Linked DNA regions of Anaeromyxobacter diazotrophicus. The protein of the gene in region 1 interacts with the protein of each later gene in a pairwise test. Links are inferred from orthologs where the notes say so. Each region holds a gene or a part of one and is shown in the gene's direction. Other genes may lie near its edges.

The links. The genes of interacting proteins can lie anywhere in the genome.
Region 2: the proteins of HWY08_RS14075 (region 1) and acpP interact in binary tests that used the Escherichia coli proteins (3 or more experiments, as listed by UniProt). The link is inferred for Anaeromyxobacter diazotrophicus from one-to-one orthologs.

Annotation. Positions count from the first base shown.
Region 1 is NZ_BJTG01000006.1:254,956-259,260, reverse strand. What follows is about bases 1,223-4,305. They hold HWY08_RS14075 (1-acyl-sn-glycerol-3-phosphate acyltransferase), read left to right. Parts: upstream 1,223-1,544; coding sequence 1,545-4,067; downstream 4,068-4,305. Other genes in these bases: scpC (succinyl-CoA:acetate CoA-transferase ScpC), read left to right, coding at 4,201-4,305; HWY08_RS14080 (HEAT repeat domain-containing protein), read left to right, coding at 1,223-1,453. In the rest of the region: HWY08_RS14085 (DnaJ C-terminal domain-containing protein), read left to right, coding at 1-673; more of HWY08_RS14080, read left to right, coding at 695-1,222. UniProt on the Escherichia coli protein: Catalyzes the transfer of an acyl group from acyl-ACP to glycerol-3-phosphate (G3P) to form lysophosphatidic acid (LPA). This enzyme can utilize either acyl-CoA or acyl-ACP as the fatty acyl donor.
Region 2 is NZ_BJTG01000002.1:338,801-342,461, forward strand. The notes cover bases 703-3,661. They hold acpP (acyl carrier protein), read left to right. Parts: upstream 703-2,040; coding sequence 2,041-2,283; downstream 2,284-3,661. Other genes in these bases: fabD (ACP S-malonyltransferase), read left to right, coding at 703-1,241; fabG (3-oxoacyl-[acyl-carrier-protein] reductase), read left to right, coding at 1,247-1,996; fabF (beta-ketoacyl-ACP synthase II), read left to right, coding at 2,375-3,616. Outside these bases: HWY08_RS04570 (beta-ketoacyl-ACP synthase III), read left to right, coding at 1-286; more of fabD, read left to right, coding at 300-702. UniProt on the Escherichia coli protein: Carrier of the growing fatty acid chain in fatty acid biosynthesis.

The DNA of each region.
Region 1 (4,305 bases):
TCCGGCCGGCGGCATGCCCGATTTCGGCGACTTCCAGGAGGTCCGGGTCGGCGACTACGGCAACTTCGACTTCGGGTCGCTCTTCGAGGAGCTGTTCGGCGGCCGGGCCGGGCGCGGCCGCGGCCGGCCGGTCGGCCCGCAGGAGGGCGCCCACGCCGAGGCCGAGCTGACGGTCGACCTGCGCGACGCGGTGCTGGGCGCCGAGCGCGACGTCCGCCTCGACGGAAAGACGCTCCGGGTGAAGATCCCGCGGGGCGTCGACGACGGCTCCACCATCCGCCTCGCCGGCCAGGGCGCTCCGGGGCGCCACGGCGGCCGCCACGGGGACCTCTACCTGCGTGTCAAGCTGCGCCACCACCCCTGGGTGCGCCGGGAGGGCAAGGACCTGTACCTCGACCTGCCGGTGACCGTCCCGGAGGCGGCGCTCGGGGCCGAGGTGACGCTCCCCACCTTCGAGGGCCCGGTCCGCCTGCGCGTGCCCGCCGGCTCGCAGACCGGCAAGAAGCTCCGGCTGCGCGGCAAGGGCCTGCCGGCGCTGCGCGGCGACAGCCGCGGCGACCTGTACGTCACCGTGAACATCGTCTTGCCGGAGCACACCCCGGCGCTCGAGCGGGCCGTGAAGCCGCTCGAGGCGCTCTACAAGGCCGACCCGCGGGCCGGCATCTCGTTGTAGATAGGCCTGGGAGGCGTCACCTTGGGATTTCTCGACATCTTCGGCCGCAAGAGCGGCCCCGGGGCCCTGCGCAAGCAGGCGCAGAAGGTCACGGAGAAGTACGGCCCGCCGGAGAACCGCCAGAAGGTCATCCAGCAGCTGGCCGAGCTCGGCACGCCGGAGGCGCTGGGCGTGCTGTGCCAGCGCTTCACCATCCGCGCCGACCCGGGCATCACCGACGACGAGGAGAAGGAGAACGTCCGCCTCATCCTGGTCGAGGCCGGCGAGAAGGCCGTCGCGCCGGTGAAGGCGTTCCTCGAGACGCAGGAGTCGGGCGTCTCGTGGGGGCTGCGGGTGCTCACCTCGCTCACCTCGCCGGCGGAGGTGGCCGAGACCGCGCTCCAGCTCCTGCGGCGGCTCGGCGGCGAGTACACGCGCGACCCGGAGAAGAAGCTGGTCCTCCTCTCCTGGCTGGCCGAGCAGCACGGCGACCTCACCGAGCACGCCGGGCCGGCGGCCTCGCTCGAGGAGGCGGTGCTGCCGCTGCTCGAGGACTTCGCGGACGACGTCCGCATCTCCGCCGCGCGGCTCCTCGCGCGCCAGCCGCTGACGGAGCGGACGCGCGAGGCGCTCCTCGCGCTGCTCGAGCGGGACCGGGACAACGCGCGCGTCCGCGGCGAGGTGCTGCAGGCGCTCGCGGAGCTCGGCGCCGACGTGAAGGGCCACCGCCCCGCCGTCGAGGCGCTGCTCGTCGAGCCGTGGTACCTCGATCGCGAGGGGCACGTGAAGCGGCGCGGCTGACGCCGCGCCCCGTCGCGCGCGGCGCCGCGCGTGACGCGCCGCACCATGCGCCTGGCTCGACTCGGCGAGGCCGCCGAGTAGGATGCGACGCGTGCGCGACCCGCCCAGCTCCCAGCTCGCCGCCGAACGGCCCGCGGCCCGCGCCAGCCTCCTCGATCGCTGGTTCAAGCCGGTCCAGGTGCCGCTCGAGGCCGGGCGCGAGCTCGCCGACCTGGCGCGCCAGGGGAGCCTCGTCTTCGTGATGAGGTCGGCCGGGCTGCTCAACTTCCTCTATCTCGCCTGGCTCCTGCGGCAGCTCCGGCTGCCGCCGCTGCGCGCCGCGCTCGGCCTCGGCGGCTTCCTCTCCTGGCTGTTTCGGGTCCGGTCAGGCCCGGCCGCGCTGGCGGCCGCCGTCGAGGGCGGCGACGCCTCGCTGGTGTTCCTGCGCGGCGCCCGCGGCGAGGACCCGTTCCCGGCGCTGGTCGCGCTCCAGCGGCGGCTCGGCCGCCCCATCCAGCTCGTCCCGGCGCTGCTCGTGTGGACGCGCCGGCCGCAGAAGCTGAAGCCGACGCTGGGGGAGATCCTGTTCGGCACCCCGGATCAGCCGAGCCGGCTCGCCAACGCGCTCGGCTTCGCGGCCAACCGCCGCCGCGCGGTGCTGCGGCTCGGGCGCGCCTCCGACCTGGCGGCGTTCGTGGCGGAGCGCGCCGCCGAGGGCGACGCGGTGCTGGGGCGCAAGGTGCGCGGCGCCGTCCACCACCACCTGGCGCGGGCGGTGGAGGCCGTGGTCGGCCCGCGGCTGAAGAGCCCCGGCCGCGTCCGCGAGCAGGTCCTGCGCGACCGGGCGCTGCGGGCCGCGCTGGCGGCCGAGGCAGCCAGCACCGGGCGCGCGCCCGCGGCGGTGGAGCGCGAGGCCGAGCGCGACCTCGACGAGATCGCGAGCCGGTACGCGCCGGCGCTGGTCGAGCTGCTGCGCCCCGTCCTCGCCTGGCTCTTCGGGCGCCTGTACGACGCGGTCGACGTCGACGAGGAGGGCCTGGCGCGCGTGAAGCGCGCCGCCGGCGAGACGCCCATCGTGCTCTGCCCGAGCCACAAGAGCTACGTCGACTTCCTCGTCCTGTCCTGGCTGCTCTACGAGCGCGGCATGACCGCGCCGCACATCGCCGCCGGCCTCAACCTCTCGTTCTGGCCGTTCGGGGCGGTGGCGCGGCGCGGCGGGGCCTTCTTCATCCGGCGCAGCATGCGAGGCGATCGCATCTACACCGCCACCCTGCGCGCCTACGTGAAGCACCTCCTCCGGCAGCGCGTGCCGCAGGAGTTCTACCTGGAGGGCGGGCGCAGCCGCTCGGGCAAGCTGCTCTTCCCCAAGACGGGGCTCGTCTCGATGGAGGTCGACGCCTGGCTGGAGGAGGCCGCCGACGACGTGCTGTTCGTCCCGGTCGCCATCGACTACGAGCGGCTGATGGAGGCGAAGAGCTACGCGCGCGAGCTGGCGGGCGGCGAGAAGGACCGGGAGAGCTTCCGCGGGCTGCTCCAGGCCAGGAAGGTGCTCGGCCGCCGCTACGGCCGGCTCACGGTCCAGTTCGAGCGGCCCGTGTCCTTGCGCGCCTTCGCCGCCGAGCGGCTCGGGCCGGAGGGCCGGGAGCGGCTCCTCGCCGCCGGCGCGGCGGACGCGGGCGCGGCGCGGCGCCAGCTCGTGCAGGGCCTCGCGAGCCGCATCGCCTGGGGGATCGACCGCGCCAGCACCGTCACGCCCTCCGGGCTCCTGGCGACGGCGCTCCTCTCGCACGTGCGCCGCGGCCTCCCGGCCGACGAGCTCGCCCGGCGGGTGGCGCTGCTCCGCGCCGTCGCGGCGCGCGACGGGGCTCGGCTCGCGCGCGGCCTCGCCGACGCCGAGGCCGACCCGCGCCGGCCGGGTCCGGTCGCGGACGCGGTGGCGCGGTTCGAGGAGGAGGGGCTCGTCCGCGTCGAGCGCGCCGCCGGCCAGGTCATCTACCAGGCGGTGGAGGAGCGCCGCGCCCAGCTCGACTACCACAAGAACGCGGTCCTGCACCGGTACGTGGCGCTCTCGCTGGTCTCGGGCGCACTGCGGGCGAGCGGCGGCGACGCGACCCGCGCCGAGCTGCTCGCGCGCACGCACTGGCTGTCGCGCCTGTTCAAGCTCGAGTTCATGTACCGGGTGGGCGCGCGGCTCGAGGAGACGTTCGCGGAGACGGTGGTCGCCCTGGCGCGGCTCGGCGCGCTCGAGGTGGACGGCGAGCGGCTCCGCGCCGGTCCGGACCGGGAGACGCTGGCGTTCCTCGCCGACCTCCTGCGCCCGTACCTCGAGGCCTACCTCATGGCGGCCGAGGTGCTCCTGGCCTCGCCGGCGGGCGAGGGGCCGGCCGATCGCCGCGCGCTGGTGAAGGCCGCGCTGGAGCACGGCCGCGCCGCCTACGCCGCGGGCCGCCTCGCGCTGCGCGAGTCGCTCTCGAAGGCGACGCTCGAGAACGCGGCCGAGTGGCTCGAGCAGCAGGGCGCGCTGCCGGGCGCTGCGGTTGGGCGGGACGAGGCCGCGGCTTCGGCGTCGGCCGCATGGCGCAACGCGGCAGGCCCCGAGGTCGTGCGCGAGATCGAACGACACCTCGCGTCTTGACCGCGATCACGGGAATTCCCCCTTCACACCGTGTGTGTCATGGAGGTACTGTGACATTTCACCGCGCTGCTGTTTGACCCGGCTCGAAGCCCCTGAAGTCCCGTCCTTTCCAAGCATCGAGGAGGCCGTCACGATGGCTGAGCATCCGCGAGTTCTCTGCAAGTCCCTGTGGAACAAGATCATGCCGGCCGAGGCGGCCGCCGCGATGATCTCGACCGGCGCGACCATCGCGACGAGC
Region 2 (3,661 bases), on another replicon or contig:
CTGCCGCGAGACGCTCGCCGCGAGCGAGCTCTCGCCGAGCGACGTCACCTGGGTCTGCGCCCACCAGGCCAACAAGCGCATCCTCGACTCGACCCTGGAGCGGCTGGAGATCCCGGAGTCGAAGTGCTGGATGAACCTCGAGAAGTACGGCAACACCTCGTCCGCCAGCCTCCCCATGACGCTCGACGAGGCGAACCGCGCCGGCTGGCTCAAGCCCGGCGACCTCATCCTCACCACCGCCATCGGCGCCGGCATGGCCTGGGGCGCCGGCCTCATCCGCTGGTAGGAGCGCGCGACCGATGAGCAAGCTGGCCTTCATCTTCCCGGGGCAGGGCTCGCAGGCGGCGGGCATGGGCAAGGCGCTCGCCGAGGCCTTCCCGGCCGCGCGGCGCGTCTTCGACGAGGTGGACGCGGCGCTGGGGGAGAAGCTGTCGCAGCTCTGCTTCGAGGGGCCCGACGAGCAGCTCAAGCTCACCGCCAACACCCAGCCCGCCATCCTCACCGTCTCGGCGGCGGCGGCGGCGGTGCTGGCCGAGCACGGGGTGGTCCCGGACCTCGTGGCGGGGCACTCGCTCGGCGAGTACTCGGCGCTGGTCGCGGCCGGCGCGCTCACGGCGCCGGAGGCGGCGAAGGCGGTGCGCGCCCGCGGCACCTTCATGCAGGAGGCCGTGCCGGCCGGGCAGGGCGCCATGGCGGCGGTGCTCGGGCTCGAGCCGGGCCGCGTGCGCGCCATCTGCGAGTCGGTCGAGGCGGCCACCGGGCTCGTCTGCTCGCCGGCCAACTACAACGACCCGGGCCAGACCGTCATCGCCGGCGCCGCGGCCGCGGTGGAGCGGGCCGGCGCCGAGCTCAAGGCGGCCGGCGCGAAGCGCGTGCTGCCGCTCGCCGTGTCCGCCCCCTTCCACTGCGCGCTCATGGAGCCGGTCAAGGCGCGGCTCGAGCCGGTGCTGCGCGGCGTGGCCTGGCGCGAGCCGCGGGTGGCGGTGGTGACGAACGTCGAGGCGAAGCCCAACCGCGAGGTGGGCCGGATCGTCCCGCTGCTGCTCGAGCAGGTGTCGGCGCCGGTGCGCTGGCTCGAGTGCGTCGAGGAGCTGGCCCGGCTGGGCGTGACGCGGATGGTCGAGGTGGGGCCGGGCAAGGTGCTCTCCGGCCTCGTGAAGCGCATCGCCAAGGGCGTCGAGGTGGTGAACGTCGAGGACCCCGCGTCGCTGGAGAAGGCGCTCGCGGTGCTGAAGGGATGACCGGCATGTACGACTTCGGCGGCAAGGCGGCGCTCGTCACCGGCGGCTCGCGCGGCATCGGCCGGGCGGTCGCGATCGCGCTCGCCGAGGGCAAGGCGAAGGTGGCGCTCAACTACGCCGGCAACGAGGCCGCGGCCCAGGAGGCGGCGGCGCTCTGCACGCAGGCGGGCGCGGCCGCGGTGAAGCTCCTGAAGTTCGACGTGTCCGACCCGGCCGCCTGCGCGGCGGCGGTGGACGAGGTGGTGGGCGCCTTCGGCGGCCTGCACGTGCTCGTCAACAACGCAGGCATCGCGGTGGACCAGCTCGTGATGCGGGTGAAGGACGACGACTGGCAGCGCCAGCTCGACGTGAACCTCACCGGCGCCTTCAACCTCATCCGGGCCGCGACCCGCCCCATGATGAAGGCCCGCGGTGGCGCGATCGTGAACCTCACCAGCGTGGTGGGCGAGATGGGCAACGCCGGCCAGGCCGCCTACGCCGCCACCAAGGCCGGCCTCATCGGCCTGACCAAGTCGGTGGCCCGCGAGCTCGCCAGCCGCAACATCCGCGTCAACGCGGTCGCGCCGGGCTTCATCGACACCGACATGACGGCCGGGCTGCCCGAGGCGGCGAAGACCGGCATGCTGAACATGATTCCGCTCGCGCGGCTCGGGACGGCCAAGGAAGTGGCCGACGCCGTGGCCTGGCTGGCGAGCGACCGAGCGTCGTACGTGACCGGAGAGGTGGTCCGGGTGAACGGCGGCATGTACATGTAGCCGGATCCCCCGGCCACAGTGCGTCCCCAACGAAAGGAACGACCGTGACTGCAACCAACGTGGAGTCGAAGGTCAAGGGCATCATCGCGGAGCAGCTGGGCGTCTCGGAGGAGGAGATCAAGATCACCTCCAGCTTCATCGAGGACCTCGGCGCCGACTCGCTCGACATCGTCGAGCTCGTCATGGCGATGGAGGAGGAGTTCGAGGTCGAGATCCCCGACGAGGAGGCCGAGAACATCAAGACCGTCCAGGACGCCGTCAACTACATCAACACCCACAAGAAGTAGGCGTCCGCGGCAGGTCGCGCCGCCCCGCCCGAGGTGGGCCGGGGCGGTCGAAGCTCTTCATGCAGTGGGGAAGGAGCAGGAGGTGAGCAACATGTCGAGACGGCGCGTCGTCGTCACCGGGCTCGGGATCGTCAGCCCCGTGGGCATCGGGGTGGAGGAGTCCTGGCGCGGCATCGTGGCGGGCAAGAGCGGCATCGGGCCCATCACGCAGTTCGACGCCTCGACCTTCCCCACCCGCATCGCGGGCGAGGTGAAGGGCTTCGAGGCCGAGAAGTGGATGGAGAAGAAGGAGGCGCGCCGGAACGACCGCTTCATCCAGTTCACCATGGCCGCCGCCGAGATGGCCCTGAAGGACTCCGGCCTCGACCTCGCGAAGGAGAACCTGGAACGCGTGGGCGCCGTCATCGGCGCGGGGCTGGGCGGGCTCTCCACCATCGAGGAGACGCACAAGGTCCTGCTCGAGAAGGGCGTGAAGCGGGTCAGCCCGTTCTTCATCCCCTCGCTGATCGTGAACCTGGCCCCGGGCCAGGTGAGCCTCAAGTACGGCCTCAAGGGGCCGAACTACTCGCCCGTCTCCGCCTGCGCCACCTCGAACCACTCCATCGGCGACGCGCTCATGCTCATCGAGCGCGGCATGGCCGACGTGATGGTGACCGGCGGCGCCGAGGCGACCATCACCCCGCTCGGCGTGGGCGGGTTCTGCGCCGCCCGCGCCCTCTCGGAGCGGAACGACGCGCCGGAGAAGGCGAGCCGGCCGTACGACAAGGCCCGCGACGGCTTCGTGGCCGGGGAGGGCTCCGGCCTGCTCGTGATCGAGGAGTACGAGCACGCGCGGAAGCGCGGCGCCCGCATCTACTGCGAGCTCTCGGGCTACGGCGCCAGCGCCGACGCGCACCACATCACCGAGCCCGCGCCGGAGGGCGAGGGCGGGCAGCGGGCGATGCGGATGGCGCTCCAGGACGCCGGCCTCTCCCCGGAGCAGGTCGGCTACGTGAACACGCACGGCACCTCGACCCCCAAGGGCGACATCGCCGAGTGCCAGGCCATCAAGCGCGTCTTCGGCGACTGGGCCAAGCGCGGGCTCGTCATCTCGTCGACGAAGTCGATGACCGGCCACCTGCTCGGCGCGGCCGGCGGCGTGGAGGCGGTCTTCGGCGTGCTGGCGCTGCACACGGGCGTCATCCCCCCGACCATCAACGTCGAGGAGCAGGACCCCGAGTGCGATCTGGACGTCGTGCCGAACACGGCCCGGGAGAAGCGGGTCGACGCCGTGATGTCGAACAGCTTCGGCTTCGGCGGCACCAACGCGGTGCTCTGCTTCAAGCGCGTCTAGCGGCCCGGCGCGGTCTCTCTTCTCTCGGCGCGGCCGGTCCGGGAT